Regions from separate parts of the Mesorhizobium sp. M0011 genome, predicted to be linked through region 3. Evidence: predicted binding sites of a transcription regulator. Region 3 holds the regulator's gene; each other region holds the start of a gene.
What was found. The regulator PhoB, encoded in region 3, activates phosphate uptake and scavenging genes when phosphate is short. The targets are predictions, from matches to a motif close to TGTCATNNANCTGTCAT.

Region 1: a site for PhoB is predicted at 3,353-3,369, ahead of olsB (l-ornithine N(alpha)-acyltransferase). Genes of this name have one in related genera too.
Region 2: a site for PhoB is predicted at 5,271-5,287, ahead of phnF (phosphonate metabolism transcriptional regulator PhnF). Genes of this name have one in related genera too.
Region 4: a site for PhoB is predicted at 3,774-3,790, ahead of NKK51_RS27940 (RNA degradosome polyphosphate kinase). Genes of this name have one in related genera too.

Annotation. Positions count from the first base shown of each region.
Region 1 is NZ_JAMYVQ010000028.1:51,696-59,432, forward strand. Features, by position in the region: gene acuI (acrylyl-CoA reductase (NADPH)) at 1-857, shown strand, start outside; gene NKK51_RS25340 (response regulator) at 994-3,252, shown strand; gene olsB (l-ornithine N(alpha)-acyltransferase) at 3,433-4,308, shown strand; gene NKK51_RS25350 (trimeric intracellular cation channel family protein) at 4,444-5,076, opposite strand; gene grpE (nucleotide exchange factor GrpE) at 5,190-5,825, opposite strand; gene NKK51_RS25360 (hypothetical protein) at 6,063-6,263, shown strand; gene NKK51_RS25365 (hypothetical protein) at 6,359-6,736, shown strand; gene NKK51_RS25370 (fatty acid desaturase) at 6,865-7,737, shown strand, end outside.
Region 2 is NZ_JAMYVQ010000044.1:28,073-35,809, reverse strand. Features, by position in the region: gene phnL (phosphonate C-P lyase system protein PhnL) at 1-527, opposite strand, end outside; gene phnK (phosphonate C-P lyase system protein PhnK) at 850-1,626, opposite strand; partial or broken gene NKK51_RS30035 (alpha-D-ribose 1-methylphosphonate 5-phosphate C-P-lyase PhnJ) at 1,764-2,591, opposite strand; gene fosX (FosX/FosE/FosI family fosfomycin resistance hydrolase) at 2,588-3,007, opposite strand; gene NKK51_RS30025 (carbon-phosphorus lyase complex subunit) at 3,004-4,116, opposite strand; gene phnH (phosphonate C-P lyase system protein PhnH) at 4,120-4,731, opposite strand; gene phnG (phosphonate C-P lyase system protein PhnG) at 4,731-5,192, opposite strand; gene phnF (phosphonate metabolism transcriptional regulator PhnF) at 5,325-6,074, shown strand; gene NKK51_RS30005 (zinc-binding alcohol dehydrogenase family protein) at 6,354-7,370, opposite strand; gene NKK51_RS30000 (ABC transporter permease) at 7,437-7,737, opposite strand, start outside.
Region 3 is NZ_JAMYVQ010000020.1:78,433-86,169, reverse strand. Features, by position in the region: gene NKK51_RS21255 (PstS family phosphate ABC transporter substrate-binding protein) at 61-1,089, shown strand; gene pstC (phosphate ABC transporter permease subunit PstC) at 1,185-2,651, shown strand; gene pstA (phosphate ABC transporter permease PstA) at 2,648-3,964, shown strand; gene pstB (phosphate ABC transporter ATP-binding protein PstB) at 3,983-4,801, shown strand; gene phoU (phosphate signaling complex protein PhoU) at 4,828-5,535, shown strand; gene phoB (phosphate regulon transcriptional regulator PhoB) at 5,552-6,241, shown strand; gene eglC (endo-1,3-1,4-beta-glycanase EglC) at 6,778-7,737, shown strand, end outside.
Region 4 is NZ_JAMYVQ010000035.1:51,458-59,194, reverse strand. Features, by position in the region: gene ppx (exopolyphosphatase) at 1-1,445, opposite strand, end outside; gene NKK51_RS27940 (RNA degradosome polyphosphate kinase) at 1,445-3,646, opposite strand; gene NKK51_RS27935 (zinc-finger domain-containing protein) at 3,854-4,099, shown strand; gene NKK51_RS27930 (FAD-dependent monooxygenase) at 4,119-5,357, shown strand; gene NKK51_RS27925 (TIGR02117 family protein) at 5,471-6,139, opposite strand; gene NKK51_RS27920 (amino acid ABC transporter ATP-binding protein) at 6,250-6,999, opposite strand; gene NKK51_RS27915 (amino acid ABC transporter permease) at 7,079-7,737, opposite strand, start outside.

The sequences.
Region 1 (7,737 bases), on a different contig from region 3:
ACTACAAGGATGGCCTGGCGATCACAGGCAAGGCGCCGGTGATCCGCCGCTGGCCGCTGGTGCCGGGCATCGATTTCGCCGGCACCGTCATCTCGTCTTCCCATCCCGACTGGCGCGCCGGTGACAAAGCCATCCTGAACGGCTGGGGCGTCGGCGAAACCCATTTCGGCGCCTATGCTGGCCGCGCCCGTGTCAAAGGCGACTGGCTGGTGCCGCTGCCGCAGGGCATCAGCCCGCATGACGCGATGGCCGTCGGCACCGCAGGCTATACCGCCATGCTCTGCGTCATGGCCCTGGAGCGGCACGGCATCCTGCCCGATCGCGGCCCGGTGGTGGTGACGGGGGCGGCCGGCGGTGTCGGCTCGGTCGCGGTCTCGATCCTGTCCAGCCTCGGCTACCATGTCATTGCTTCCACCGGCCGCAATGCCGAAAGCCCCTATCTGATCGACCTTGGCGCCGCCGAAGTGATATCGCGCGACGAGCTTGCCCAGCCGGCCAAGCCGCTGGCCAAGGAGCGCTGGGCCGGCGGCATCGACGCAGTTGGCAGCCACACGCTGGCCAATGTGCTCTCGATGACCTCCTATGGCGGCGCGGTCGCCGCCTGCGGCCTGGCCGGCGGCATGGACCTGCCGACCAGCGTCGCGCCCTTCATCCTGCGCGGCGTCTCATTGCTCGGCATCGATTCAGTGATGGCGCCGAAAGCAGTCCGCCTCGAGGCATGGCGCCGCATCGGCACCGACCTCGATCTTCAGAAGCTCGCCAGCCTGTCCAGCACCATCGGGTTCGACGGCATCGTCGATGCCGCGCGCGACATCGTCGACGGCAAGATCCGCGGCCGCGTCGTCGTGGATATGTGACTCCGCCCAACTGCCGGAAGGATGGAATCGCCAGATCTGCGGCAAACCCGCCGCGCCTCGGCAAAAAGCGCTCATCCGCTAAAATTTGAACGATCCGCCGCAATTTTCCATAATCTCTGTCTGGCAAGGATTTCGCATGATCGCGGAATCCGGCAGCCAACAGGCGGACACTGGCGACGACGTCGATGCGGTGCTCCCGCCGCTGGTGCCCGAGCCGGAATTCTCCAGGCGCGAAAGCCTGCCCTTTCTGACATTCGTCGCCATTGTGGTGGTGGCCGGGCTGGCGCATCTGACCGGGGCACCAATCTTCATCAGCGTCGCATTGCTGGCAACCGGTCTTGCCGGTCTTGCCCTGCATCTGCGCGCCAGGCGGAGCGAACATCGCACCTCTGCCCTTCTTGACGAAACCACTGCCCGCAGCCGCGCCGAGATCGAGACGCTGGCCGATCGCATGTGGGAGATGCAGGAGAGCGATGAACGCTTTCGCGGCCTGATCGATGCGCTTGGCGATCTCGTCATCCATCGCAACCGTGACGGCTACATCGTCTATGCCAACAAGGTCTTCGCCGATCTCGTCGAGATCGACCAGCGCGACCTTGCCGGCAAGACCCTGGCAGAACTGGGCATCGAGGTCGGCATGGTTCCCGATGCCGCCTTTTCCGACCATGAGTGCCTGAGTTCCACCGATGTCTCTATCAGCACGCCGAGCGGGCAGCGCTGGTTCTCCTGGATCGAACTGTCGGTGCGCGACAAGGACAGCGGCGCGGTTTCGCACCGCGCCATCGCCCGCGACATCACCGCCCGCAAACGCGCCGAATCCTCGCTGATCACCGCACGCGAACGGGCCGAATATGCCAGCCAGGCCAAATCGCGCTTCCTCGCCACCGTCAGCCATGAAATCCGCACCCCGATGAACGGCATCATGGGGATGGCCAGGTTGCTGGCCGACACCAGCCTGTCGCCGGAGCAGCAAACCTATGTCGGCGCCGTCTCGACCTCGGCCAGCGCATTGCTTGCCCTGATCGAGGATCTTCTCGACTATTCCAAGATCGAAGCCGGGCGTTTCGACCCCGAGCCGCAGCCGATGTCGGTGCGCGAGATCGCCGACAACATCATCGAATTGCTGGCAGCGCGGGCTTTCGCCAAGGATATCGGGCTGGGTTGCCATGTCGAACCCGACGTGCCGCAATTGATCACCGCCGATCCGGGCAAGGTCAGGCAGGTGCTTCTCAACCTCATCGGCAACGCCATCAAGTTCACCGACAGCGGCGGCGTGCTGGTGAGCATAGCACGCGCACGCACCGAAACCAGCGACCGCATATGCTTCACCATCGCCGATACCGGTCCGGGCCTGCGTGATGCCGACCTGGAGCGCATTTTCGAGGAGTTCGAGCAGGCCGACGGCACGTCGACACGCACACATGGCGGGGCCGGCCTCGGCCTTGCCATCTCCAGGCGCCTGGTGGCCGCCATGGGCGGCACGATCTCGGTATCCAGCCGGCTCGGCCAGGGATCCGAGTTCGTCTTCGAAATCCCTGCGATAGCGGCCACCGAAGCGCCGCAGGGCCACCAGAATGCTCTCTCGGGCAGACGCGCGGTGATCCTGTCGAAGAACGCCGTCGAGGCCGACGCCATCGCCCGCACCATCCGCGCCAATGGCGGCGCGGTCGACATCGCCACCACTGCCGCACAGGCCGCGCCTTTCGCCGCCGGCTGCGATGCGATCCTGGTCGATGCAGCGATGGAAGAAGGCGACGGAAGGCTGCTCAAGCGCCTGCGCCAAAGCGGTTTCTCCGACTGTGAGGCGATCACGCTGATCGCGCCGACCGATCGCGGCATGCTTGGCGAGTTCCGAGCCAGCGGCTACGCAACCTTCCTGGCCAGGCCGGTGCGTGGCGGAACACTTCTGCGTGTGCTGTTGAGCAGCCATGCTCCGAGCCTCGGCCCGCCGCAGCCGGAAAGGCGCGGCGCGCCGACGCTGCGCGCCGTCGGCAACCGCCAGCGCGGCCTGTCGGTGCTGATCGCCGAGGACAATGACATCAACGCCATGCTGGCCCGCGCCACGCTGCTGAAGGCCGGGCATCGCGTCAAGGTGGTCGGCAACGGCAAGGCCGCCGTCGAGGCTGTCACCGGCGCCGCGCACAAGGACCGCTTCGACGTGGTCTTGATGGATCTGCACATGCCGGTCATGGACGGGCTGGACGCGATTGCCGCCATCCGCCGCCATGAGGAAGAATGTGCAGTGCGGCCGGTGCCGATCATGGTGCTGTCGGCCGACAGCCAGGAAAAGACCCGTCATGCGGTGTTGGCCCATGGCGCCAGCGGCTTTGTCACCAAGCCGCTCGACCCCGAGGCGCTGGTCAATGCCGTCGAGGGGCAGGTCGTCGCGGCCTGAGCTTTCCACCGCCATTCGGCACGGGCGATCACTTAAACGTAGCCGGTTGATCGTATTCGCCAGCCGACGAAGTATTGCCCACGACGTCGTATCACGGTACTGTCACAATCCTGTTGCACCTACACCGTATCCCCGTGCCAAGAGGGATGGCTCGAAGGAGAATCACTCGTGCATACAGTTATGCCGGAATGTGACACTCGGCCGAACGCCAGCAGCGCCTTGCTTGCCGGACGTAACGTCGATTCCGTCATAAAGGGCGCGGCGCTGGGCCGTATAGGCAATCTTGAAGTGCGGCTCGCTCGCAACGAGGCCGAGATCGCGGCCGCGCAGGAAGTGCGCTACCGGGTGTTCTACGACGAACTTGGCGCCAGGAAGGACCTGTTCCAGGCCCATGACCGCCGGGACGCCGATCGGTTCGATCCGCTCTGCGACCATCTGCTGGTTTTGGACACCACGCTTTCCGGTCCCGAACATCGCCGCATCGTCGGCACATATCGGCTGCTGCGGCAAGAAATCGCGGCCACGGCCGGTGGCTTCTATTCCGAAGGTGAATTCGAGCTGACCAAGCTCATCGCCCGCCATCCCGGCCAGCGTTTCCTTGAACTCGGCCGCTCCTGCGTGTTGCCGGAATACCGCTCGAAGCGCACCATCGAGGCGTTGTGGCAAGGCATCTGGGCTTACATCAATCATTACGAAATCGGTGTGATGACCGGCTGCGCGTCCTTTCACGGCACCGTGCCGGCGGCGCATGCGGAGGCGCTCACCTACCTCGCCCACCACTGCCGGACGAACTCGGCCTGGGACGTGCGCGCGGTGTCCGGGCGCTATTGCTCGATGGATCTGATGCCGATCGAGGCCGTCAATGCCAAGGCGGCGATCGCCGCGATGCCGCCTCTGGTCAAGGGCTATCTGCGCGTCGGTGCCCGCATCGGCGATGGTTGCGTCATCGATCGCGAATTCTCGACGGTCGATGTGTTCGTCGTGATGCCGGTCAAGGAGATCGGCGCACGCTACGTCAACTATTATGGCGGCGAAGCCCAGCGCTTCGCGGCGTGAGATTGAGTAGGCAGTAGGCAGTAGGCAGTAGGCAGTAGTGATGACGCCACGATTAAGCTCCTGTGACTACTGATTATTCCCTATTCCCTATTCCCTATTCCCTATTCCCTATTCCCTATTCCCTATTCCCTCTCTTCACGGAATATCTTCCGGCCGCCTGCCGGGTCGGCTCTTGTAGGACGGAAACGACCAGCCGAATTTGAGCGCACCACCGCGCACGAGGAACGCCGCCGCAAAACCGGCGAGGTCCGAGGCGAGCGGCGGCAGTCCGGCAAGTTCGCCAAGCGTGTAAAGGCCGGCACCCGCAAGGGCCGCCGTGACGTAGATTTCGGGCCTGAGCAGCACCGATGGCTCGCCGGCAAGGAGATCACGCAAAATGCCGCCGAAAGTGGCGGTGAGCACGCCGGTGATGACGGAGACGACCGGCGAACCGGTAATCGCAAGCCCCTTGGCCGCGCCCATCACCGAAAAAGCGGCGAGCCCGACGGCGTCGAGCCAGAGCAGCCATTTCCAGCGCGATTCGACACGATGCGCGCTGAAGAAGACCAGCACCGCAACCGCGGCGCAGACCAGCACATAGCCGGAGTTGGCGACCCAGAAAACCGGCAGGTTGAGGATAACGTCGCGAAGCGTGCCACCGCCTATCCCGGTGACGCTGGCCAGGAACAGGAAGCCGATAATGTCGAGTTGCTTACGCGAAGCCGCCAGCGCCCCGGTCGCCGCGAAGACGGCGACACCGGCATAATCAAGAAGCGCGATAGGGTTCATGAGGCCAAGGCAGTAGGGATTAGGGATTTAGGGATTAGGCAGTATGAATAGCACGAAGCCGCGCGAAGATACGACTGCCCTAGTTTCCTACTGCCTACTGCCTATTCCCTGCCTCACGCATCTTTCTCGGCCTGTTCGTTCACCGGCCCCGGCTCGACCGGTGCTTCAGCGGCGGTGAACTTTGGCCCGCCCTTGGCGACTCCCACCATGGCCGGGCGCAGCACGCGGTCGCCGATCGAATAGCCCGGCTGCACGACCTGGACCACGGTGTTGGCCGGGACATCCGGATTGGGCACTTCGAACATCGCCTGGTGGAAATTGGGATCGAACTTCTCGCCTTCAGGCGCGAGCTTCTTGACCCCATGCCGTTCCAGCGCCGACAGCATGGCGCGCTCGGTGAGGTCGACGCCTTCGATCAGCGCCTTGAAGCCGGCGTCACCCGATGCCTTGGCCTCGGCGGGAATCGCATCCAGCGCGCGGCGCAGATTGTCCGACACCGAGAGCATGTCGCGGGCGAAATTCGCGACCGCGTAGGTGCGGGCATCGTGCACATCGCGCGCCGTGCGGCGACGCAGGTTTTCCATCTCGGCCGCCACGCGCAGCGCGCGGTCCTTCAGCTCTTCATTTTCCTTCAACAGCCGCACAAGGGCTTCATAGTCACCGTCGGTGCTGCCTTCCGTGCGCTCGGCTGGGGGCTCGGTCGCCTCGACTTCATCGGGCGCGCGTTCGTCTTTTGCCTGGTCGCTCATCGCCGTTTCCCGTCAATCTCGAATGATGTGGATTTTGTGCCCGATATCGATGTTTGGCGGTCAAAAATCAAGGGGTAAGCGATTAGAGAGGCCGCCAGCCAAGGCCGGACAATGACGGCCAAGATTTCGATTTTAATTCAAATTTTACCCTAACTGCCGGCTTTGCTTGCCACACAGGCAGGATGGGGGAACCATTCGCTTGCTGGAGGAGTTTCGAAGCCGAGACAGGATTTTGAGATGATGACCCGCAACATAGGCGAAAAGGCAGAGGGGCTGGCCATCGAGATCAGGCGCCAGTTCGGCGCCGAGGCGGTGACCCGCTTTCTGCGCACCTTGCCGGCCTTCCGCACCGAGGCCGACATCCCCGACCGGCTCAGAGAACTGCTCGACCGCCTCGATGGGGCGGAGCGCGGTGACATCGGCTGGCGCCGGCCGTAACGCAACAATCGATCCTGGCAGCAAACCTCCTATCGGCAATAGCCGGGGAGAGCCGAACCATCTAAGATAGATGGGTTGGTCAAATGGAGGACGTAATGCGCAAGGTTTCGATCACCTCATCGCTGATGGCGCTTGTCGGCCTCGGCGCCATCACCTTGGCGGCCTTTCCGGCACAAGCAGACAATCTGCAGCTGCAATTGGGCAAACATGGCCCGCGGCTGAAGTTCATGGAAGATTGCGACCCCGCCTACGACGATTGCGAAGGCCCCCGTCGCGACGATCGGCGCGACCGGCGTCAACGGGGCTGCACGGAAGACCGGGCTCTCGACAAGGCAGAGCGAATGGGCATCCGCCGCGCAAGAATTGAGTCCGTCGGCCGCCGGGAGATCACGGTCCGTGGCAGACAGGGTGGCGACCGCGTGCGCGTGACTTTTGGCACCGACCGCGGCTGTCCTATCCTCGATCGCGAATAGCGGTCGACGTCATCAGCAGGTTGAGCTGGCGGTTGGCCGGCTCGACCGCCAAGCCACGCGACAATTACGCACAGTAATTTTGCGTGATGTTGCCTTGCGGCGGCGAGGCACCGCGCCTATGCTTCCTGATGAACATGATTTCCCCTGAGGCGGTCGCCAACAGCAAGCGCGCCTGGCTGAAGATTCTCGCCCGCTACAAGAAGCCCGACAGGCGGCGCAGCGCCGTCGAACTCGCCATCACCCTCATTCCATTCGCCATACTCTGGGGACTGTCCTCGGCGGCCTATGCCTATGGCCATTGGTGGGGACTGGTCCTCATCCTTCCCGCGGCCGGGTTTCTGGTGCGCATCTTCATGATCCAGCACGACTGCGGCCACGGCTCCTTCTTCGCCAATCGCTACGCCGACGACTGGATTGGCCGCGCGCTCGGCATCCTGACGCTGACGCCCTACGATTGCTGGCGGCGTGCCCACGCGACGCACCACGCCAGCGCCGGCAATCTTGACGAACGCGGCATGGGCGACATCCGGACGCTGACCGTTGCAGAATACCGGCAGATGTCGTGGCGAGGCCGCCTCGCCTACCGTCTCTATCGCCACCCGCTGGTGATGTTCGGGCTCGGTCCGATCTGGCTGTTCATCTTCGAGCAAAGGCTCCCCGTCGGCATGATGCGCGGCGGCCTGACCCCTTGGGTGTCGTCGATGACCACCAATCTTGGCATCGCGGTCGCGGCAGCCATCCTCATCTGGTTCGTCGGCCCAGGCGCTTTCCTGGTGGTCCACCTGCCGATCGTCATCCTCGCCGGTTCGGCCGGCATCTGGCTGTTCTACGTCCAGCACCAGTTCGAGGAAACGGAATGGGCGAAGGATGCCGACTGGGAATTCCAGCACGCTGCCCTGCACGGATCGTCCTATTACGATCTACCGCCGGTGCTGAACTGGCTCACCGGGAACATCGGTGTCCATCACGTCCATCATCTCTCCGCCAAGGTGCCGTGCTAC
Region 2 (7,737 bases), on a different contig from region 3:
AGCAGCAGGATCGGGTGCTCGGTGATGAAGCCGCGCGCGATGTTGACGCGCTGCTGCTCGCCGCCGGAGAAGGTCGCCGGCGGCAAAGCCCAGAGTTTCTCCGGCAGGTTGAGCTGCGCCAGCAAGGCGCGTGCCTTGCCGCGGGCAATCTCGCGATCCTCGCCGCGCTCGACCAGCGGCTCGGCGACGACGTCGAGCGCCGAGACGCGCGGCACGGTGCGCAGGAACTGGCTGACATAGCCGATCGTTTGCCGGCGCACAGCAAGCACGGTGCGCGGGCTGGCGGTGGCAAGGTCGATCAGCCCGTCGTCGTGCGTGACGATGATCTGGCCTTCATCGACGGCATAGTTGCCGTAGAGCATCTTCAGGATCGAGCTCTTGCCGGCACCGGACGGGCCGCCAAGCACAGTGCATTCGCCGGCCCTGATCGAGAACGAGACTCCGGCGACGACAGGCAGTTTAATGCCGTCGCGCAGATGCATGGTGAAGCTCTTGGCGACGTCCGAGACAACGAGGGGGGTGGCCATCAGAAGGTCCTCCGATCATCGTTCGCTTGCGCTCCAGCACCCCCCTCTGGCCAATGCAATTGCACGTGCGGAATAACGGTGAAATCTCGAAGCGGGTGGTTGCGAGGTGTCGGCGCGAGGCACCCCCCTCTGTCCTGCCGGACATCTCCCCCGCAAGGGTGGAGATTGGCAGTTTCACCCGCAGCGCTTTTCTTGCAGCCTTGGTAATTGGTGAAAGCAGCAGGGACAGCCGATCTCCCTCCTTGCGGGGGAGATGGCCGGCAGGCCAGAGGGGGGTGCCTCGCGCCAAGGTTTCGCGAACACGCGCTTTGAGACTTCATCGTCAAACCTGCAGAATCGAGGAAACGAGCAACTGGGTGTAGGGCGCGCGCGGGTCATCGAGCACGCGGTCGGTGAGACCGCTTTCGACGACGCGGCCGTCCTTCATCACCATCATGCGCTGCGACAAAAGCCGCGCCACGGCAAGGTCGTGGGTGACGACGATGGCCGCGAGACCAAGGTCGGTGACCAGCCCGCGCAGCAGGTCGAGCAGGCGCGCCTGGACCGAGACGTCGAGGCCGCCTGTCGGTTCGTCCATGAACACCAGGCGCGGGCCGGTGACGAGGTTGCGGGCAATCTGCAGGCGCTGGCGCATGCCGCCTGAAAAGGCGCGCGGGTCGTCGTCGATGCGGTCCTCGTCGATCTCGACGCGTGACAGCCAGTCGACGGCGGTGGCGCGGATCTTGCCGTAGTGACGGTCGCCGACCGCCATCAGCCGCTCGCCGACATTGGCGCCGGCCGACACCGTCATGCGCAGGCCGTCGGCCGGGTTCTGGTGGACAAAACCCCAGTCGGTACGCATCAGGAAGCGGCGCTCTGCCTCGCTCATGCGGTAGAGTTCGCGGAACTGGCCGTCGCGCATGCGGTAGCTGGCGGTGCCGGAACTTGGCAGCAGCCGCGTCGACAGGCAGTTGAGCAATGTCGTCTTGCCGGAGCCGGACTCGCCGACGACAGCCAGGACTTCGCCCGGCCACAGGTCGAAAGAGACGTTGTCGCAGCCGACGCGCGAGCCGTAGAATTTGGACAGCGCGGAAACGCGCAGCAGCGGTTCGTCGGTCATTGCTTCTCCTTACCCTCCCCCTTGTGGGGAGGGTCGGCGCGCAGCGCCGGGGTGGGGGTTGAGTGGAGCGTGGATTGGTCAAGCCCCCCACCCGCGCCTTCGGCGCGACCTCCCCACAAGGGGGAGGTAGGGGCGTTGCGCCGCTTCTCGCAGTGGTCGGTGTCGGAGCAGACGAACATGTGGCCGCCATGGTCGTCGAGGATGACCTCGTCGAGATAGACATTCTCGGCCGCGCACAGCGCGCAGGGCTGGTCGAAGGTCTGCACCTCGAACGGATGATCCTCGAAGTCGAGGCTGACCACTTCGGTGAACGGCGGCACAGCATAGATGCGCTTTTCGCGACCGGCACCGAACAGCTGCAGCGCCGGCGAACGGTGCATCTTGGGATTGTCGAATTTCGGCGTCGGCGACGGGTCCATCACATAGCGGCCCTCGACCTTGACAGGATAAGCATAGGTGGTGGCGATGCGGCCGTGCTTGGCGATGTCCTCGTAGAGCTTGACATGCATGAGGCCGTATTCCTCCAGCGCATGCATTTTCCGCGTTTCGGTCTCGCGCGGTTCGAGGAAGCGCAGGGGTTCCGGGATCGGCACCTGGTAGACCAGCACCTGGCCCGCCGTCAGCGGATGCTCGGGGATGCGGTGGCGGGTCTGGATGATGGTGGCTGTCGCCGTGTCGGTGGTGACGGCGACATTGGCGACCTTCTTGAAGAAGGCACGGATCGAGACCGCGTTGGTGGTGTCATCGGCACCCTGGTCGATCACCTTCAAGACATCATCGGGGCCGATGATTGAAGCGGTGACCTGGACGCCGCCGGTGCCCCAGCCATAGGGCATCGGCATTTCGCGCGAGGCGAACGGCACCTGGTAGCCGGGAATGGCGATGCCCTTGAGGATCGCGCGGCGGATCATCCTTTTGGTCTGCTCGTCGAGATAGGCGAAGTTGTAGGTGGCGATGTCGGTCATGGTGCGACTTCCAGTCCCTTGGCGTAGCGCGCCAGCCGCTCAGCGAGCGTGCCGGTGTGCAGTTCGAACATGTGGTTGTCGTCGTCGTAGAAATAGATCGAGCGGCCTTCGCCCTCGACGCGCAGACGCGGCGGGCGCATGTCGAGGCCAAGCGTTTTGACGCGCTCGGCGTAGCGGTCGAAATCGGCGTCATCGATCTTGAAGGCGATGTGGTTGTAGCTGCGCTCCGGCAACGGCTCGCCCTCCATGAGGGCGACCCAGATGTCGCCGATCAGGAAGAATTTTTCGCGCGACAGCGAGAACTGTTCGGCGTCGCTGGCATAGACCTCGCGCGCGTCGAATACGCCCTCGAGGATGTCGGTCATCCGGTCGAGGTCGCGGACGATGAAGGTCATGTGGGACAGGCCTTCGATCATTCCGCGGCCTCCCGCTTCTCTTCGGCCTTGGCGGGGTTTTCGCGGGCGTCGTATTCGGCGCGCATGCGGCGCACGAGGTCGAGTTCGGCCTGGAAGTCGACATAGTGCGGCAGCTTCAGATGTTCGACGAAGCCGGTCGCCTGGACGTTGTCGGAATGCGAAATGACGAACTCCTCGTCCTGCGCGGCGGCGACGACATCCTCGCCGAGTTCGGAGGCGCGCAGCGCCCGGTCGCAAAGCGCCATCGCCATCGCCTTGCGCTCGCTCTGGCCGAAGACCAGGCCGTAGCCGCGGGTAAACTGCGGCGGCGCCTTGGCTGAGCCTTTGAACTGGTTGACCATCTGGCATTCGGTGACGCGGACAGTGCCGAGCGGGACAGCGAAGGGCAGTTCGGGCACGTCGAGCTCAAGCTCGACCTCGCCGATGCGGATCTCGCCGACGAAGGGATGGTTGCGGGCATAGCCGCGCTGGGTGGAATAGCCGAGCGCCAGCAAAAAGCCCTCGTCGCCGCGTGACAGCGCCTGCAGGCGGATGTCGCGCGCCATCGGGAATTCCAGCGGCTCGCGGGTGATGTCGCCGGGGACATGGTCCTGCGGCATGTCGCCGTCCGGTTCGATCAAGCCTTCGCGGGCGAGGATCGCCGATACGCGCGGCATGGCTTGCGCTTCCGTCTCGCGCAGCAAGGGCTGGGCGACGTCGGCGCCGGCGGCAAGCTCGGGATCGAGCAGCCGGTGGGTGTAGTCGAATGTGGGGCCGAGCAATTGGCCGCCGGGCAGGTCCTTATAGGTCGCCGACACGCGCCGCTCGACCAGCATTCCGGCGGTGTCGATGGGCCTGGTGTAGCCGAAGCGCGGCAGCGTGGTGCGATAGGCGCGCACCAGGAAGATCGCCTCGATCAGGTCGCCGCGCGCCTGGACGATTGCGAGTGCCGCCAACTCACGGTCGTAGAGCGAGCCTTCGCTCATCACCCGATCCACGCCGAGCGCCAGCTGCTCGACGATCTGGTCGAGGCGAAGGGCCGGCACCGAACGGTCGCCGCGTCGGCGGTCGGCAAGCAGGCTGTGGGCGTTGGCGATTGCGGCTTCGCCACCTTTTACCGCGACATACATTTTTTACGCCTCCATTGTCTTGATGCGCGTCGTGCGCGGCAGGCAGGCAATGCCATCTGATGTGGCGAGTATGATGTCGACGCCGCGCGGAAAGCGCTGGTTATTCTGCTTCCACTGCTCGACGAAATGGCGCGGTATCTGTGCCGGCGCGATCGTGGCGCTGGTTTCGATGCCGGGACCTTCGAGCAACAGCGGCGTGCCGGACACGAGATCGCCGACTTGCAGGATCAGCGTGGTCGAACGGTCGGGATAGTCCTGGGTGCCCTGCGAAAAACCATCGAGCGACATCATCTCGGCCGGGGCCGCGATGAAGGCGAAATGCGCATCGGCCGGTGTGTTGGCCAATGGCGCGCCGGTGTGGAACCCAAGCCAGGGTCTGATCGCGGTGGAAGCTTGCAGGGTCTGGTCGAGCCAGAGCGGGGTGTCGTTATCGCACAGCGCCAGTGCGATGGCGCCGGCGGCCGCCGAGAGCGGCGCCGGCGGGCGGGCGAAGGCCGGCAGCGGCTGCACGCTGCCTGGCCGCGCCATTGCGTCCATGACGGCGCGGAACACCGTCTGGGCATTGAAGACCGGATCGGCGAAACCGCCCTCTATCGATTGCGCTGCAATGTCCATCAGTCTTCTCCGCGAACCATGGTGAAGAAATCCACCTTCGTTGCCGCCGTCTCGGCGCGGCGTTTTTCATGCGCTGCGGTCAGAGCCGACCGCAGGGGCGCTATCAGTCCGGTCTCGACTTCATTGCGGCGGGCAGGGTCCTGCCACAGCGCGTCGGCGATGGCCGCCAGCTTCGCCTTCTGCTTGTCGCGGCCAAGCGCATAGCAATGTCCGACCTGCCCGGAGGGCAGCCGGACGGTGGCGCGGGTGACGGTCGCCTCGCCGACGTTGAAGGGCGCGCCGCCGCCGCCGATGCGGCCGCGCACGGTGACCAGCCCGGTCTCGGGGCCGCGCAGCAGTTCTGCTTCCGAAGGCAATCCGGCTTCATTCCAGAGCCGGACGATGTCATCGCCGCTGGATTGCGCCAGTGTCGCCATGGCGGCCTTGCGCTCGGCCTGGTCGCGGGCTTCCTGTCCTCGCATCAGCAGCATTCCTCTTTGTCAATTTGTCTATTGATATAGACAACTATACAAATTATACCTATTATCTAACGCGTGTCCATGACGGGTGGATGACAGCGATATAAGACTGGGCGCTGGAAGGTTGGGGCAATGATAGTCGGGCGGCTGGCAGCGGACAGCATCGAGCGGCGCAGTGGCGTTTCGCTGTGGCGGCAGATCGCCGACAAGATCCTGCATGCGATCGCCATCGGCGATTTCACGGAGAATGCAGCGTTGCCGCCGGAGGTGGCGCTGGCAGAACGCTATGGCGTCAACCGTCACACGGTGCGCAGCGCCATATCGGCCCTTGTAAGGGAAGGCGTGCTGCGGGCCGAGCAGGGGCGCGGCACCTTCGTACTGTCGCGCAAGCGGCTGTCCTATCCGATCGGCGCGCGCACACGCTTTTCGACAGGGCTGCAAGGGCAAACGACGGAACGGCACATCGTCCTGCTCGCCTCGTCGATCGAGCCGGCCAGCCAGCGCGTTGCCGAGGGCCTTGGCCTTGCCAGGGGAGCCGATGTGATCCGGTTGGAAACGCGCGGCGAAGCAGACGGACGGCCGGTGTCGCGTGCTGCCGGCTGGTTCGAGGCCCGGCGCTTTGCCGGCATCGATGCCGCGATGGCGCAAACCGGCTCGATCACCGCATCGCTGGCGCGTTTCGGCATCGACGACTATCTCAGGCAATCGACCGTGCTATCGGCGCGCCACGCCGATGCGGCGGACCTTGCGGACCTCGACCTGCAACCGGGCGCCATCGTGCTGGTTACAGTCGCTGTCAACGTCACGCCGGACGGCCAGCCGATCCAGTTTTCCGAGTCCAGGTTTCCGGCAGAACGGGTGGAGCTGAAGCTGTCGGCGCTGTAGCTAACGTCGTCATCCTTGGGCGAAGCAGGAGCGCAGCTCCGTCGCGGAGACCCAAGGATCCATGCCGCGATCTCGGGCGAAGAGCGCAGCGGCGCAGAATTCTGCACCGAAGCAACGCTCTCAGGTCACGGCATGGATCCTATGGTCTGCGCCGCGTCGCTTCGCTCCTTGCTCCGCCATAGGATGACGAAGCGATGGATGTTGCGGCTAGTCGCCAAAGCATCAGCTCTACCAAGTTGGGCGCTCAACGATCTCCGAATTCGTGTCGAACAGGCGCCTCTATCCGACCTCGATCACAGCCTTGATCAGGCCGGATTTCTCGTGTGCCCAACGAGCCAGATCATGCGGCGTGCCGGCGAGTGTGGTGCGGTGTGTGACGAGCTTGGCCAGGGGCACGGCGCCGTTGCGGATCGAGGCGGCGACGTGATCGAAGTCGGCGCGCAGCGCGTTGCGGCTGCCGATCAGCGTCATCTCGCGCTTGTGGAATTCCGGATCGGAAAAGCTGATGTCGTCCTTGACGACGGAGACCAGCACCAGCGTTCCGCCATGCGCGACATGGGCGAAAGCCGACTGCACCGATTGGGTGTTGCCGGTGGCGTCGAAGACGACATCGAAGCCTTCGCCTGATGTCGCTCCCTTGACCAGATCGGGCACCGCGCCGCGCGACCCGTCGAGGGTCTGGAAACCAAGCTCATTTGCGGCGAAGGCGAGCCTTTCACTGCTCATGTCGAGCAGCGTCACGTCGAGCCCGGCGATGCGGGCGAAGATGGCGGTGCCGAGCCCGATCGGGCCAGCGCCGATGACCAGCGTGCGGGCGCCGGGGTCGGCGCGGGCGCGCCGCACTGCATGCGCGCCGATGGCCAGGAACTCGACTGCGGCGGCGTCGGCCAGCGAAAGGCCGTTGGCGGGATAGAGATTTTGTGCCGGCACCAGAATCCGTTCGCACATGGCGCCGTCTCGATGCACGCCCAAGACCTCGATCCTGACGCAGCAATTGGGCTTGCCGTGCCGGCAGGCGATGCACTTGCCGCAGGAAAGATAGGGGTTGATCACCACGGGCTCACCAACGGCAAGATCGACGCCGTCGCCGGCCTCGACGATCGTTCCCGACACCTCATGGCCCATGATGCGGGGATAGGCGAGGAACGGGTGCTTGCCCTCGAAAATGTGGTAGTCGGTGCCGCAGATGCCGACATGGCTGACCGCCACCAGCGCCCAGCCGGGAGGCGGTGCCTCTGGTGCGGGCCGGTCTTCAAGGACAAGATCGCCGGGCGAACGGCAGAGGACGGCTTTCATGCGCTAATCCAGTCATGAAATCGCCGGCCCGTTGGTGTGGCGGGCCGGCGGTTGATTGCGGGATCGCTACTTGCCGCGGCGGCGCAGGCCGTCGAAGTAGACGATGATGATGATCAGCGCGCCAGTGATGATGCGCTGCCAGAACGAGTTGACGTTGAGCAGGTTGGCGCCGTTGTTGATGGTGGCCAGGATGAAGGCGCCGAGCAGCGGCCCATGCACCGAGCCGACGGCGCCGAACAGCGAGGTGCCGCCGATGACCGAAGACGCGATCGCCTGCAGCTCCCAGCCCTCGGCCTGCGTCGGGTTGCCGATGCCGATGCGGGCCGCCAGCAGCACGCCGACAAAGGCGGCGCACAGGCCCGAGAGC
Region 3 (7,737 bases):
CCTCAGCGGGTGCCGACTGACGAGCGCCGAGAGACCATCTTCCGAACAGGAGCAGGCCACATGAAGAAATTCCTCTATACGGCGTCGGCCGCTGCGCTTGCGATCGCCGCGACGTCCGGCTTCGCCGCCGCGCGCGACCAGATCCAGGTCGCCGGGTCATCGACCGTGTTACCTTATGCCAAGATCGTCGCCGAGCAGTTCGGCGAAACATTCACCAACTTCAAGACCCCGGTCGTCGAATCCGGCGGCAGCGGCGCGGGCATCAAGGAATTCTGCAAGGGCGTCGGCGAAGACACGATCGACATCGCCAACTCGTCGCGTCCGATCAAGGCGGACGAACTCAAGTCCTGCGCCGACGCCGGCGTGAAAGAAGTCCAGGAAGTCCGGATCGGCTATGACGGCATCGTCTTCGCCACCGACATCAAGGGCCCGGATTGGGCGCTGGTTCCCGCCGACATCTACAAGGCGCTCGCGGCCAAGCTGGTCGTCGACGGCAAGCTGGTGGACAATCCGAACACCAAGTGGAGCCAGGTCAATCCGAAGCTGCCCGACTGGGACATCGCCGCCTACATTCCGGGCGAAAAGCACGGCACGCGCGAAGTATTCGAGACCAAGCTTCTCGATGCCGGCTGCGACAAGGCTGCTCTCAAGGCTGCCGGCATTGCCGACGACAAGGAAATCGGCAAAACCTGCATCGCCATCCGCAAGGACGGCAAGGCCGTCGACATCGATGGCGACTATACCGAGACGCTCGCCCGCATCGACTCCAACAAGACCGGCGTCGGCGTGTTCGGCCTCGCCTTCTATGAGAACAATGCCGACAAGCTGAAGGTCGCCACCGTGGAAGGCATCGTGCCTTCGACCGAGACGATCGCCAGCGGCAAGTATCCCGTCTCGCGCCCGCTGTTCTTCTACGTCAAGAAGGCGCATCTGGGCGTCGTTCCCGGCCTCAAGGAATATGTCGAGTTCTTCCTTGACGACCAGATGGTTGGCCCGGAAAGCCCGCTCGCCGAATACGGCCTCGTTGCTGCTCCGGATGCCGAGCGTCAGGCCCAGCGTGACGCTTTCGCCGCCGGAAAGTCGATGTAATCAGCTGCCGAACCGGGGTGCGGGCCAATCCCGCGCCCCGGTTTCATCGCAGGCCGCAACGGCGGCTGCGTAAGAATTTCTCTTGGGGTGGGTCCATGTCGTCCTTGCTCGTACTGGCCATCGTCGTTGCCGTCGGCCTGGTTGCCTTTTTCATCGGCCGGCAGCGTGCCGCGGCCCAGGACAATGGCAAGGTCAAGCCGCATTCGCGCGCCCACTATCATGGCTGGTGGGCCTTCCTGCTCGCCGTCCTGCCTGCTCTTTTGCTGCTTGCCGTCTGGACCGTCGGGTCTTCCATCTATCTGGACCGACACATTCACGCTGCCTTGCCCGAGCGCACCGTCGACAGCAAGGTTGCCAGTGAGGCACTGGATGTCAGCCTGGTAAAGAGCCTCGCCAGGGGCCTGCGGAAACTCGATGCAGGCACACTGGCCGCAATGCCTGCCAGCTTTGCCGAGTTGCAGCCGCTGCTCGCCGCCAAGGGTGTGGCACTGGCGAGCGACACGCAGGATTACATGATCCCGATCGCCGTCGAGGCGAACAAGGTCCAGGACCGGCTCGGCCTGTTCGGCGCCATTGTCATTCTCGTTTCCTCGATCGCCGGCGCCTTCTATGCGCTCAGGCAGATCGAGCCGCGCGCCAGGGCACGCAACAATGTCGAGAGGCTGATGCTGTGGGGGCTGCTTGCCGCCTCCACCATCGCCATCCTGACCACCATCGGCATCGTGCTTTCGATGCTGTTCCAGACGATCACCTTCTTCGAAAGCGTCTCGCCGATGAGTTTCTTCTTCGGCACCGTCTGGGATCCGCGTTTTGCCGCTGCCGGTTCGGGCGGCAGCCAGGGCCAGTTCGGCCTGATCCCGCTTCTTGCGGGCACGCTCTACATCGCCGCCGTCGCACTGCTGGTTGCGGTGCCGGTGGGGCTGATGTCGGCTGTCTACATGGCCGAATATGCAACGCCCAGGGTGCGCTCGGTGGTCAAGCCGGCGCTTGAACTGCTGGCCGGCATACCGACCATCGTCTACGGCATCTTCGCCGTCGTCACGCTTGGGCCATTCCTGCGCGACCTGTCCGCGGCACTGACCGGCGGTTCGCCCTTCATCCAGGGCCAGAGCATCTTCACCGCCGGCCTGGTCATGGGCGTCATGCTGATCCCGGTCGTGTCCTCTCTTTCGGATGACATCATAACCGCGGTGCCGCGCGCCATGCGCGACGGGTCGCTTGGCCTCGGCGCGACCCGCTCCGAGACGATCAAGCGGGTGATCCTGCCGGCTGCACTGCCCGGCATCGTCGGCGCCATCCTGCTGACTGCCTCGCGCGCCATCGGCGAAACGATGATTGTCGTGCTGGCGGCGGGCGTCGCCGCTAACCTCACCATCAACCCGTTCGAGGCGATGACGACCATCACCGTCAAGATCGTCAACCAGCTCACCGGCGACCTCGAGTTCAATTCGCCGCAGACGCTGGTCGCCTTCGCGCTCGGCCTGACGCTGTTCGCGCTGACGTTGGTGATGAACATCGTCGCGCTCTACATCGTGCGCAAATATCGGGAGCAGTACGAATGACCGACATTTCCATGGATACGATGGTCAGGGCGGCGGCCCATCCGCGCCGCGACATCGGCCTGAAGGCCCGTTACGCTGCCGAGCGCCGATTCCGCATCTATGGCGTCGTGGCGATTTCCGTAGGCCTGGCGTTCCTGGCAATCATGCTGATCACCATCGTCTCGAAAGGCTACACCGCCTTCTGGCAGACGACGGTATCACTGCCGATCTCGTTCGACGAGAAGGTGATCGATCCTTCCGGCAAACGCGCAACCGATCCGAGCGTTCTGATCAAGGCGAATTATCCCAAGCTCGCCGAAAACGCGCTGGTGGCCAAGCTCGGCATCAATCCCGACGACAAGCCGGCGATCAAGCAGCTCAAGGGCTTCCTGTCGGAAGGCGCCCGCGTCCAGTTGCGCGACATCGTTGCCGCCGATCCGTCCGTGATCGGCACGACGCGCGACGTCAACATCCTCGCCGCCGCCAATCTCGACTCGGCTTTCAAGGGTCAGATCGACCTCAGCGTCGAGGAAGCGCGACGCAAGGTCTCGGACCAGCAGATCACCTGGATGAACAAGCTCAAGGCCGAGGGCGCGATGGCCGAGCACTTCAACAGCGGCCTGTTCACCTACGGCGCCTCCAGCCGCCCGGAAACCTCGGGCATGGGCGTGGCGATCATCGGCTCGTTTTATATGATGGTGATCGTGTTGCTCCTGGCGCTGCCGATCGGCGTCGCCGCCTCCATCTATCTGGAGGAGTTCGCCAAGAAGAACCGTTTTACCGACCTTATCGAGGTCAACATCAACAATCTGGCCGCAGTGCCGTCAATCGTCTTCGGCTTGCTCGGCCTCGCGGTGTTCATCAATTTCCTGGGCATGCCGCGCTCTGCCGCCTTCGTCGGCGGCCTGGTGCTGACGCTGATGACGCTGCCGACGATCATCATCGCGACGCGAGCCGCACTTGCAGCGGTGCCGCCGTCGATCCGCTCGGCAGCTCTCGGTCTTGGCGCCTCCAAGATGCAGATGGTGTTCCAGCACATCCTGCCGCTTGCCGCGCCCGGCATCCTCACCGGCACCATCATCGGTCTGGCGCGTGCGCTCGGCGAAACCGCGCCTCTGCTGCTGATCGGCATGGTCGCCTTCGTCGCCGATCCACCGACGACGCCTTTCGATCCGGCCACCGCGCTGCCGGTGCAGATCTATATGTGGGCGAACGAGGCCGAACGCGCCTTCGTCGAGCGTATGTCCGGCGCCATCATCATCCTGCTCGTCTTCCTCATGGCCATGAACATCACCGCGATCGTGCTTCGGCGTCGGTTCGAGCGGCGCTGGTAGAAAAAAAGGCATCTTGGTATGAACATCATGACCGAACAGTCCCTTGAAAACGCAGTGGGCGACAAGATGAAGTCGAACGAAGTGATCAAAATGCGCGGCGACAAGGTCGGCGTGTTCTATGGCGAGAAGCAGGCGCTGTTCGATGTCAATCTCGACGTCCGCCTGAATCAGGTGACGGCGCTGATCGGCCCCTCCGGCTGCGGCAAGTCCACCTTCCTGCGCTGCCTCAACCGCATGAACGACACCATCGATTCAGCACGGGTAACCGGCAAGATAACGCTCGACGAAGAAGACATCTACGACAAGAACATCGATGTCGTCGAACTCAGGGCGCGCGTCGGCATGGTGTTCCAGAAACCCAATCCGTTCCCCAAATCGATCTACGAGAACGTTGCCTATGGTCCGCGCATCCACGGATTGGCCAAGCGCAAGGCCGATATGGATCAGATCGTAGAGTCGAGCCTGAAGAAGGCGGCGATCTGGAACGAGGTCAAGGACCGTTTGCAAGAACCTGGCACGGGTCTTTCCGGTGGCCAGCAGCAGCGTCTGTGCATTGCACGCGCCATCGCCGTGTCACCCGAGGTGATCCTGATGGACGAACCGTGTTCGGCGCTCGACCCGATCGCCACCGCTCGCGTCGAGGAACTGATCGACGAACTGCGTCAGAACTATACCATCGTCATCGTCACCCATTCGATGCAGCAGGCAGCGCGCGTGTCGCAGCGCACCGCGATGTTCCATCTAGGCTATCTGGTCGAGGAGGGCGCCACCGACAAGATGTTCACCACCCCCGACGACAAACGCACCCAGGACTACATCACCGGCCGGTTCGGCTGAGCTCAGGCATACGAGGGACGAAGATCATGGGTGAACATACCGTCGCATCTTTCGATGAGGATCTGGAGCAGATCAGCCAGCTGATCCGCGACATGGGCGATCTCGCCCGCTCGATGGTCAGTGGCTCGACCAAGGCTTTGCTCAATTCGGACAATGCGCTGGCGCAGCGCGTGGTTTCCGATGATGCCATCATGGATGCACGCCAGCGCGAGCTGGACGATCGCGCCATCACGCTGATCGCCAAGCGCCAGCCAATGGCCAACGATCTGCGTGCGGTGGTCGGTTCGATCCGCATGGCCGGCGACCTTGAGCGCATCGGCGACCTTGCCAAGAACATCGCCAAGCGCGTCGGCACTGTCGGGCTGAGTGTCACGCCGCACGACCTTTCGCATTCGATCGACGCGATGGCGCAACTGGTGCTGATCCAGGTGCAGGGGGTCGTCGACGAGTACGCCGCCGCCGACCCGGCAGCGCTTGCCACGCTCAGAAACAATGACGAACGCATCGACGTCAAATACACCTCGGTGTTCCGCGAGCTGCTGACCTACATGATGGAAGATCCCCGCAACATCACGGCGTGCACGCACCTGTTGTTCTGCGCCAAGAACCTCGAGCGGATCGGCGACCACGTGACCAACATCGCCGAAAATGCCTACTATGTTTTGACCGGCACGCAGCTGCCAGCCAATCGTCCGAAGCAGGACGAGACGGCAATGTCCGCGCCAGCGGCATAACAGGGGTGACCAGCCGATGATCGCACCACGCATCATGGTGGTGGAGGATGAGGAGCCGCTAGGCGTGCTGCTCCGCTACAATCTTGAATCCGAAGGTTACCAGGTCGAGGTGGTGACGCGCGGCGACGAGGCCGAAATCCGGCTGCAGGAGAACGTTCCCGACCTTCTCGTGCTCGACTGGATGGTGCCGGCGGTTTCCGGCATCGAACTCTGCCGGCGCCTGCGAATGCGCCCAGAGACCGAGCGGCTGCCGATCATCATGCTGACCGCGCGAGGCGAGGAAAGCGACCGCGTGCGCGGCCTGTCGACCGGCGCCGACGACTATCTGGTCAAGCCGTTCTCGACGCCGGAGTTCATGGCCAGGGTCAAGGCGCTGCTGCGCCGGGCCAAGCCGGAAGTGCTGTCCAGCGTGCTAAAGGTCGGCGACATCGTGCTCGATCGCGAGTCGCACCGGGTCTATCGCAAGAAGAGCGAGATCCGGCTCGGGCCGACCGAATTCCGCCTGCTCGAATTCATGATGCGCCACCCCGGCCGCGTGTTCTCGCGCAGCCAGCTGCTCGACAATGTCTGGGGCGAGACGATTTACATCGACGAACGCACTGTCGACGTGCACGTCGGCCGGCTGCGCAAGGCGGTCAACAACGGCCGCATGCCTGATGTCATCCGCACCATCCGTGGGGCGGGTTACGCGATCAGGGAAGACTAGGTGGCTGTTCCGTCCCGATAGATCGGGAAAACTCGATTAGCACGCGGTCGCCAACAGCCGGTGGAATGTTGCACTCGTCTCATGGATGGGGAGCGAGCACGTGACGCCAGGAGCGGTCATCCTCATCAGGTTTCGAATGACTGCATTTGGGCCAAAGCGACAGGCAGCTTCTGGCGTTCCCCGATCTCCCAAACTCTCTATTGGGGCCCGGCTGGCCGCAGGAAGCACGGCGAATTACTTGGTACGTCGCCATCTTGCCCGCAGACTCCGCCCAGAAAGCCACGCAAGAATGACTTTGAGTTAATTTAGATATACGTTCGTCGGATGACGCGTATTCTGCAGAAATATACAATTTTAATAAATTACTTCAAATTATTGCGAGTCCTCTCCTCTTTATTCATTGCTCGTCTGTCGATTGCTCAACGCGATCTCGGATCTAATGACGATTCCGTGGAACGATCTCGTTCTTTGCAGCGTTGCTTGGAAGCGGTCGCCGGACCTTTGACCAGGTCGGGCACCATTGGGAAGGATTTCTGATGAGCACGGTCTTAAATGCCAAGGGCATCCCTCTTGCCTACACCGGCGCTTCCACTCATTGGTTCTCGGCCACCGGGTCTGGACCGGAACTGCATGGCACCTCCGGCAACGACTCCTTCTGGGGAGACACCGGCGTCACTGTCACGATCTACGGTGGCGCCGGCGACGACTACTATCATCTCTATTCCACCAACAATAAGGTGGTCGAGGATCCTGGGGCAGGGATCGACACGATCGACACATGGATGAGCTACAAGCTCCCCGACAATTTCGAGAACCTCGTCGTTACCGGCACCAACCGATTTGCGTTCGGAAATGCGGTGGACAACATCATCAAGGGCGGGTCGGGTCACCAGACGCTGGATGGCGGCAAGGGAAATGATGTCCTGATCGGCGGCGATGGCGCCGATACTTTCGCCATCTCCAAAGGTAATGGAAGCGATCTTATCTTCGACTTCGGTGCGACCGATGCGGTCCGGCTTGACGGCTACGACTTCACTTCGTTCGATGCCGTCCGTTCACAGATGGTCCAGGTGGAATCTAACGTGATGCTGAACCTCGGATCCGACGAGATCCTGGTGTTCAAGAATACGACCATCGACAAGCTGCAGCCCACCCAGTTCGAACTTCCGATCGACAAGTCCGCAATGACGCTGTCCTTCTCCGACGATTTCAACACGCTGAGCCTTCGGGACGGGCAGGACGGCACCTGGAATTCCAATTTCTGGTGGGGAGCGCCGAACGGCAGCACGTTGAGCAGCAATGGTGAGTTGCAGTGGTATATCGACGCCAATTATGGCCCGACGAGTTCGGTCCATCCGTTCAGCGTTGAGAACGGCGTCCTCACCATCACCGCCGCGCAGGCGCCGGAGGACATCAAGCCTCTGATCAACAACTACGAATACACCTCGGGGATCCTGACGACCCACGACACCTTCTCGCAAACCTACGGCTATTTC
Region 4 (7,737 bases), on a different contig from region 3:
CGCTCGCCATAGAGATCGGCCAGCGATGCCGGCAAGACCAGCGCCAGCACGCCGTTGGCGCGCTGTTCCCATTTCAGCCTGGGCATGATGCCGGGCATCGACGCCGTCAGCAGGTAGACGACGCGCATCATCGCGGCGAGCACGCGGGCGCGCTCCAGATAACGCGGCGGCGCCAGCGCCTTGATCTCGGGGGCGATGGCTTCGTTGAAGATGCCGTCGTGACGATAGGCGTTGGCCATGGCCAGGAAAGCACGGCCGGGATGGTCGACGCCGAAGAAGGAAGCGTGCGCAATGATGTTGAGCGATTGCTTGCCGCGATATTCGGGGTGCGCGCGCCAACCGATATCGGCCAGCAATGCGGCCGCGTGGCGGTAGCGCGCCTCGTCTTCGGTCTCGTCGATGCCGAAAGCGGCAAAGGTTTTGGCGGTCCAGTCGACGAGCTCATGCGCATGGGCGACGGAGCGTGAGCGCAGGCGGGCGAGTTCCTCCGAGGCCGAAATCAGCGGATCGGCCTTCTGCTCCGCCTCGTCGAGCAGCGAATAGAGAAAGCCTTCGCGTACACCCAGAGCCGAAACGATGATCTTCGACGGCTGCATCGCCGCCATGATCTCCTGCAGCACGACGGCGCCATAAGGCAGCAGCGAACGGCGGTTCTTGGAAACGCCTTCGATGCCCTTGACCTTCTCGATCTCGGCCTTGGCCACCTGCTTGAGGAAATTCGCCGCGCTTTCGGCCGATATCTCGTAATGGTGCATGACGCCAAGCGGATAGTTGGTCATTTCCATGTGCAGCCGGGCAAGATTTCGCCAAGTGCCGCCGACGGCGTAGAAGGGCCTGCCCTGCCCGCCTTTCAACAGCTTGGCCTTCGCCAGTTCGTCACGCGCGATCTTCGCCGCCTGAACCAGCGAGTTCTTCGCCATGTCCTGCAGGCGCAGGCCGCCCAGCGGCAGCGTGATGCCGTCACCGATCGCTTCGCCGCTGACGTCGACCAGCTCGAGGCTGCCGCCGCCCAGGTCGCCGGCGATGCCATTGGCCGGGTGGAAGCCGGAAATGACGCCGAGCGCGGAATAATAGGCTTCCTGACGGCCGCTGATGACACGGATCTCGGTCTTCAGCACATCCTCGGCGCGGTGGATGAAATCGGGGCCGTTGACCGCCTCGCGGGCCGCGGCGGTGGCCAGCACATACATATGCTCGGCGCCGGCCTGGTCGGAAAGCGCGCGAAAGCGGCGGAACTCTTCCATCGAGCGCGTCACCGCCTCGGGATCGAGCTTGCCGGTCGAAACGATGCCCCGGCCCAGACCAGCCAGCATCTTTTCGTTGAACAGCATGGTCGGCGAACGCGCCAGCCCCTCATAGACGACGAGGCGGATCGAGTTCGATCCGATGTCGATGATGGACAGCGGTCGGCGGTCCTGCAGCCGGCCCTGGGAATCAGACAGCATCAGCCGGACGCTGCGGCGTTCTTCTTGCGGCGCTTGAACTGCGCGATGCGCTTGGGCGCATGCGACTTCAGCGCGTCACCCCGTCCCGACAGGCTCGGATTGGTCATGAAATATTCCTGCGCGTTGAACGGTTCCTCGCCCTCCTCCAGCACGACGCGCCGGGAGGTTCCATCAGCCAATACGTCGAAACTTTGTTGATTGTCCATGATGTTGCCCAGCATGATCTGGCCAAGGATCTGTTCATGCACAGTTGGATTGGTGATCGGCACCATGGTTTCGACGCGGCGGTCGAGATTGCGCGGCATCAGGTCGGCCGAAGAGATGTAGACGATCGCCTCGTCCGACGGCAGGCCGTACCCATTGCCGAAACAGTAAATGCGGCTGTGTTCGAGAAAACGGCCGACGATCGATTTTACGCGGATGTTTTCCGACAGGCCCGGAACCTGAGGCCGCAGGCAGCAGATGCCGCGCACGACAAGATCGATCTCGACGCCGGCGCGGCTGGCATCGTAGAGCGCGTCGATGATGATCGGATCGACGAGTGCGTTCATCTTCATCCAGATGCGCGCCGGTTTCCCCTGCACCGCGTAGGCAATCTCGTCGGCAATGTGCTTCAGGATGCGGCTTCTCAGCGTGAACGGCGAGATCGCCAGCCGCATTTCGTCCGTCGGCTCGGCATAGCCGGTGATGAAATTGAACAGCTGGGCGACATCGCGGGCAATCGTCGGATCGGTGGTGAAGAAGGACAGGTCGGTGTAGATGCGCGCCGTTACCGGATGGTAGTTGCCGGTGCCGAGGTGCACGTAGTTGCGCAGCTTGCCGTCCTCGCGCCGCACCACCAGCGACATTTTCGAATGGGTTTTCAGCTCGAGAAAGCCGAACACGACCTGCACGCCGGCACGCTCCAGGTCGCGCGCCCAGCGAATGTTGGCTTCTTCGTCGAAGCGCGCCTTGAGCTCGACCAGCGCGGTGACCGACTTGCCGGCCTCGGCCGCGTCGACCAGCGCACGCACGATCGGGCTGTCATTGGAGGTGCGGTAAAGCGTCTGCTTGATCGCCACCACTTCCGGATCGGCCATCGCCTGGCGCAGGAACTGCACCACGACGTCAAACGATTCGTAGGGGTGATGGACGACGATGTCCTTCTCGCGGATGGCGGCGAAACAATCGCCGCCATGCTCGCGGATACGCTCGGGAAAACGCGGATTGTAGGGCATGAATTTCAGGTCGTCGCGAGGGACGGCGACGATCTCGGAAATCTGGCTGAGCGCCAGCGGCCCGGTGAGCACGCTGATGCGGCTCGACGACACGCCAAGCTCGCCGGCGACGAAGTCGCGCAATTCGCCAGGCATCAGCCTGTCGAATTCGATGCGGATCACCGAACCGCGCCGCCGCCGCTTCAGCGCCGTTTCGAACAGGCGAACCAGATCCTCGGACTCCTCCTCGACCTCGATATCGCTGTCGCGAATGATGCGGAACGTGCCGGAGCCCTTGACCTCGTAGCCGGGGAAGAGCTTGCCGATATAGAGGCCGACCGCCTCTTCCAGCGGGATGAAGCGGACATGATGCTTGCGGTCCGGCAGACGGATGAAGCGCTTCAGCGCCACCGGCAGGCGCAGCAGCGCGCTCATCTCCTCGCCATTCTTGCGATGGCGCAATTGCAGCGCCATCGAGAAGCCGAGATTGGGAATGAACGGGAACGGGTGCGCCGGATCGATCGACAGCGGGGTGAGCACCGGGAAAACCTGTTCCTGGAAATGGTCTTCCAGCCAGATTTTCTCGTCCTTGGTCAGCGCATCGCGGGTGATGCTCTCGATGCCTTCCTTGTTGAGCAGCACGGTCAGCGCCGAAAGGCTCTTCTGCTGGTCTTCCTGCAGCCGCTCGACCTCGCGCAGCAGTTGTTCGAGCTGCTGTTCGGGGGTGCGCCCGTCAGGGCTCTTCAGCGTGATGCCCTCGCGCACCTGGCCGGCAAGACCGGCGACGCGGACCATGAAGAACTCGTCGAGATTGGCGGCCGAGATCGACAGGAAGCGAACGCGCTCCAGCAGCGGATGATTGAGGTTCAGCGATTCCTCGAGAACGCGCCGGTTGAACTGCAGCCAGGAAAACTCGCGGTTGACAAACCGGTCCGGGTTGCCGCCCTCCGGGCGAGCCACCTCGACGTTCACGAATTCACTCTGCACCGGCTTCAGTTCGTTCATGATTCCCGCTCTTCCCGTACCGTCAGCCGGTTAGCCGTCTTTATAGCGACCCATGGTCCCCCCGGAAACCGAACTCGGTTTTCGGTTCATGGGTTAACCGGCTTAACTTATCCTCTGACAGGCTTTTGCGACAGTTTCATTTCATCGAACTTGCAAAGAGGCCTGATATGATCCAGATGCAGACGAGACTGCGTTAAGGAGACGACGATGGCAGGCGGTTCCATTCCCCATTTTCAGAACGATGCGGGCTTTCAGGCAATCGACATCGGCGTGAAGGAATTCATGTGCACGGGCGCCAATCCGCCTTTCGACCACCCGCATGTGTTTCTGGACATGGGCGACGACAACGAAAAAGTCTGCCCCTATTGCTCGACGCTCTACCGCTATTCGCCGAAGCTGAAGGCGACCGAGACGCTGCCGGCCGGCTGCATCTATATCGACCAGGCCGCCTGAGTCCTTCGCGACCAGCCCGATGAACGACACGCGCTCCCGGCAAATTGTCATCGCCGGGGCGGGTGTCGCCGGATTGACCGCAGCGCTGGCGTTCGCCGAACGCGGCTACTCGGTACGGGTGTTCGAACAGGCGCAGCGCCTGGAAGCGGCAGGCGCCGGCATTCAGCTTTCTCCCAACGCGACACGCATCCTTCGCCAGCTTGGCGTACTCGACCGGCTGCTGCCGGCGGCGGTGCGGCCGGAAGCCGTGGTGTTGAAGGAGGCCGCGACCTTGCGCGAACTGGCGCGCGTGCCGCTGGGGCAAGCCGCCGAAAGCCGCTGGGGGGCACCCTATCTCGTCGCTCATCGGGCCGACCTGCAGAGCGCGCTACTGGCGACGGCCAACGAAATCGCCAACATCGAGACCGTCACCGGGGCGCGCATCAGCACCATTGCCGCCGACACCCATGGCATCACGGTGACGGCCGAGATGGCCGGCAAGACTGTCGAGGCCGAGGGCTTCCTGCTGGTCGGCGCCGACGGCGTCTGGTCGTCGGTGCGCGGGCTTGCCCATTCGAGCAAGGGAGCGGCCTTCGCAAGGAGCCATTTCTCCGGCGAACTGGCCTGGCGCGCCACCGTCGCGGTTGACAGCGCCGCCGGGCAAACCTTTGCAGCCATCGGCGCCAAGGACTGCGTCACCACCTTCCTGCATCCCGGCTTCCACATGGTCGCCTATCCCGTCAGCAAGGGTGCGGCCTTCAACCTCGCCGCCTTCACCAAGGGCGAACGCATCGCCGAGGGCTGGTCCGGCAACGCCGACGCCGGTATCCTGGCCCGAGCCCTCCGCGGCACCTCGGCAGAACTTGCCCGTCTGGTCGAGCAGGCCGGCCCGTGGACGGCGTGGCCGATCCACACGGTCGACAGCAAACAACCTTGGACGACCGGCAACATGGCGCTGATCGGCGACGCCGCGCATGCGATGACCCCGTTCGCGGCGCAGGGTGCGGCGATGGCGATCGAGGATGCTGCGACGCTTGCCGATATCATTGCCGACTTCCCTGCCGATCCTCTGGCCGCGCTTGCCGTCTGGGAGCAGTCACGGCGGCCGCGTGTCGCGCAGGTCGCCCGACGCGGCGCTGTCAACCGGCTGGCCTGGCATGCCGTGGGTCCAGTGGCGATTGCGCGCAATGTGTTCCTGAAGGTGCGCTCGTCGGAAAAACTCGCGGCGGATCTGGACTGGCTCTATGGGTGGCAGGCTCAGAAGATCATTCGACGCTGAGCGTACAAGCACAATCGGTTGGTGGGACAGCACCCCCCTCTGTCCTGCCGGACTGTCCGGCAGGACAGAGGGGGGTGTGAAGGAACGCGACGCCAATTCGCGGAATGCCCACGCTAATTGTACAAGCTCATCGACAGCCCGAGCGATGCAGGCAGCGGGTTCCACCAGCCGGTGCGCAGGCCGGCGATGCGCAAGGCCGCCGCCGTCCAGGTGTTGCAGCCGACCAGTGCGTTGAAATGGCCATTGGCTTCGTAGAAGCCGTCGAACCTCGAATAGGCTGCGTCCGGAACGAGGATCGGGCCTTCCGGTCCCCGCTGGAAACTCGCATCGATGAAATCGAGCAACGCCGTGAACCGATCCTCAGTGATGTCGAACCCCGCGATATCGGGGCGCGGTTCGACGATGTCACCGGCGACATCGACATGCATGACCGAGGCGTCGAGTGTCAGTGCCTTCATCACCGGCACCGCCTTCAGCTCGGACCATGTCGGCGTCTCCAGGTAGAAGGCGCGGCCGCCCCAGCCGAAGACGATGTAGCGGACCTCCGGCCTGTCGGCCGGTATGCCCGCGTCGACCAGGAAATGGAAACGCCGGCGCACGGCGTCATCGACCGGGATGGCGATATCGGTGTGTATCGGATTGTTCAGCACCAGGATGTGGCGCGTCGCCGCGGGCATGGCGGCGGCCGCCGGCCACAGCGGCCGTGGCACGAAGGTGCCCGTCGTCACGGCGAGTGCGACGACAACCAACAGAAGACCTAGAAAACGTCCCAGTCTTTTCATGAAAGGCGGCCCTGCAAACGCGCTCCGGCGCGACACGAACGCCCGCCTGTTATCCCATACGCAAAAGAGCCCGGCAGTGCTTCAGCCGGGCTCTTCGTGGCCGTCGAGGCCTAGTGCAGGATCTGCGACAGGAACAGCTTCGTGCGCTCGTGGCGCGGGTGGTCGAAGAACTCGGCCGGCGTGTTCTGCTCGACGATCTGGCCCTGGTCCATGAAGATCACCCGGTTGGCGACCTTGCGGGCGAAGCCCATCTCGTGGGTGACGCACAGCATGGTCATGCCTTCCTCGGCAAGACCAACCATCGTCTCCAGCACTTCCTTGATCATCTCCGGATCGAGCGCCGAGGTCGGCTCATCGAACAGCATGATGCGCGGGTTCATGCACAGCGAGCGGGCAATCGCCACACGCTGCTGCTGGCCGCCGGAAAGCTGGCCGGGATATTTGTTGGCCTGTTCCGGAATCTTGACGCGCTTGAGGAAATGCATGGCGATTTCCTCGGCCTGCTTCTTCGGCGTCTTGCGCACCCAGATCGGCGCCAGCGTGCAGTTCTCCAGGATGGTCAGATGCGGAAACAGGTTGAAGTGCTGGAACACCATGCCGACCTCGCGGCGCACCTCGTCGATCTTCTTGAGATCGTTGGTCAATTCCTTGCCGTCGACAATGATCTTGCCCTTCTGGTGCTCCTCCAGGCGATTGATGCAGCGGATCATCGTCGATTTGCCGGAGCCGGAGGGGCCGCAGATGACGATGCGCTCGCCGCGCATCACTTTCAGGTTGATGTCCTTCAGCACATGGAACTCGCCATACCATTTGTGCATGGCGATGATGTCGATGGCGACATCGGTGGTGGAAATCTGCATCTTGGCGGCGTTGACCTTGATCTCTTCGGCGCTGACGGCATTTTCGGTGGCCATGACAGGGGTCCCCTTGTTCTTTTGTTTAGCGTTTGTGGCCGGTGTCGAGCCGGCGTTCGGTGTACATTGAATAGCGCGACATGCCGAAGCAGAACAGCCAGAAGACGAAGGCCGCGAAGATCAGGCCGGACCTCGCCGTCTGCGCGGTTGCCCAGTTTGCATCGGAGAAATTCTGTTTGACGATGCCGAGCAGGTCGAACATCGAGATGATGATGACCAGGCTGGTGTCCTTGAACATGCCGATGAAGGTGTTGACGATGCCCGGGATGACCAGTTTCAGCGCCTGCGGCATGACGATGAAATACATTTTCTGCCAATAGCCGAGACCGAGCGAATCGGCACCTTCATACTGGCCCTTGGGGATCGCCTGCAGGCCGCCGCGCACCACTTCGGCCATATAGGCCGCGGCAAACAGCGACACACCGATCAAAGCGCGCAGGAACTTGTCGAACGAGACACCCTCCGGCAGGAACAGCGGCAGCATGACGCTGGCAAAGAACAGCACGGTGATCAGCGGGATGCCGCGCACCGTCTCGATGAAGACGACGCACAGCGTCTTGATGATCGGCATCTTGGAACGGCGGCCGAGCGCCAGCACGATGCCGAGCGGCAGCGACACGGCAATGCCGACGAAAGACAGGCTGAGCGTTACCAGCAGCCCGCCCCACAGCGAGGTCTCGACAT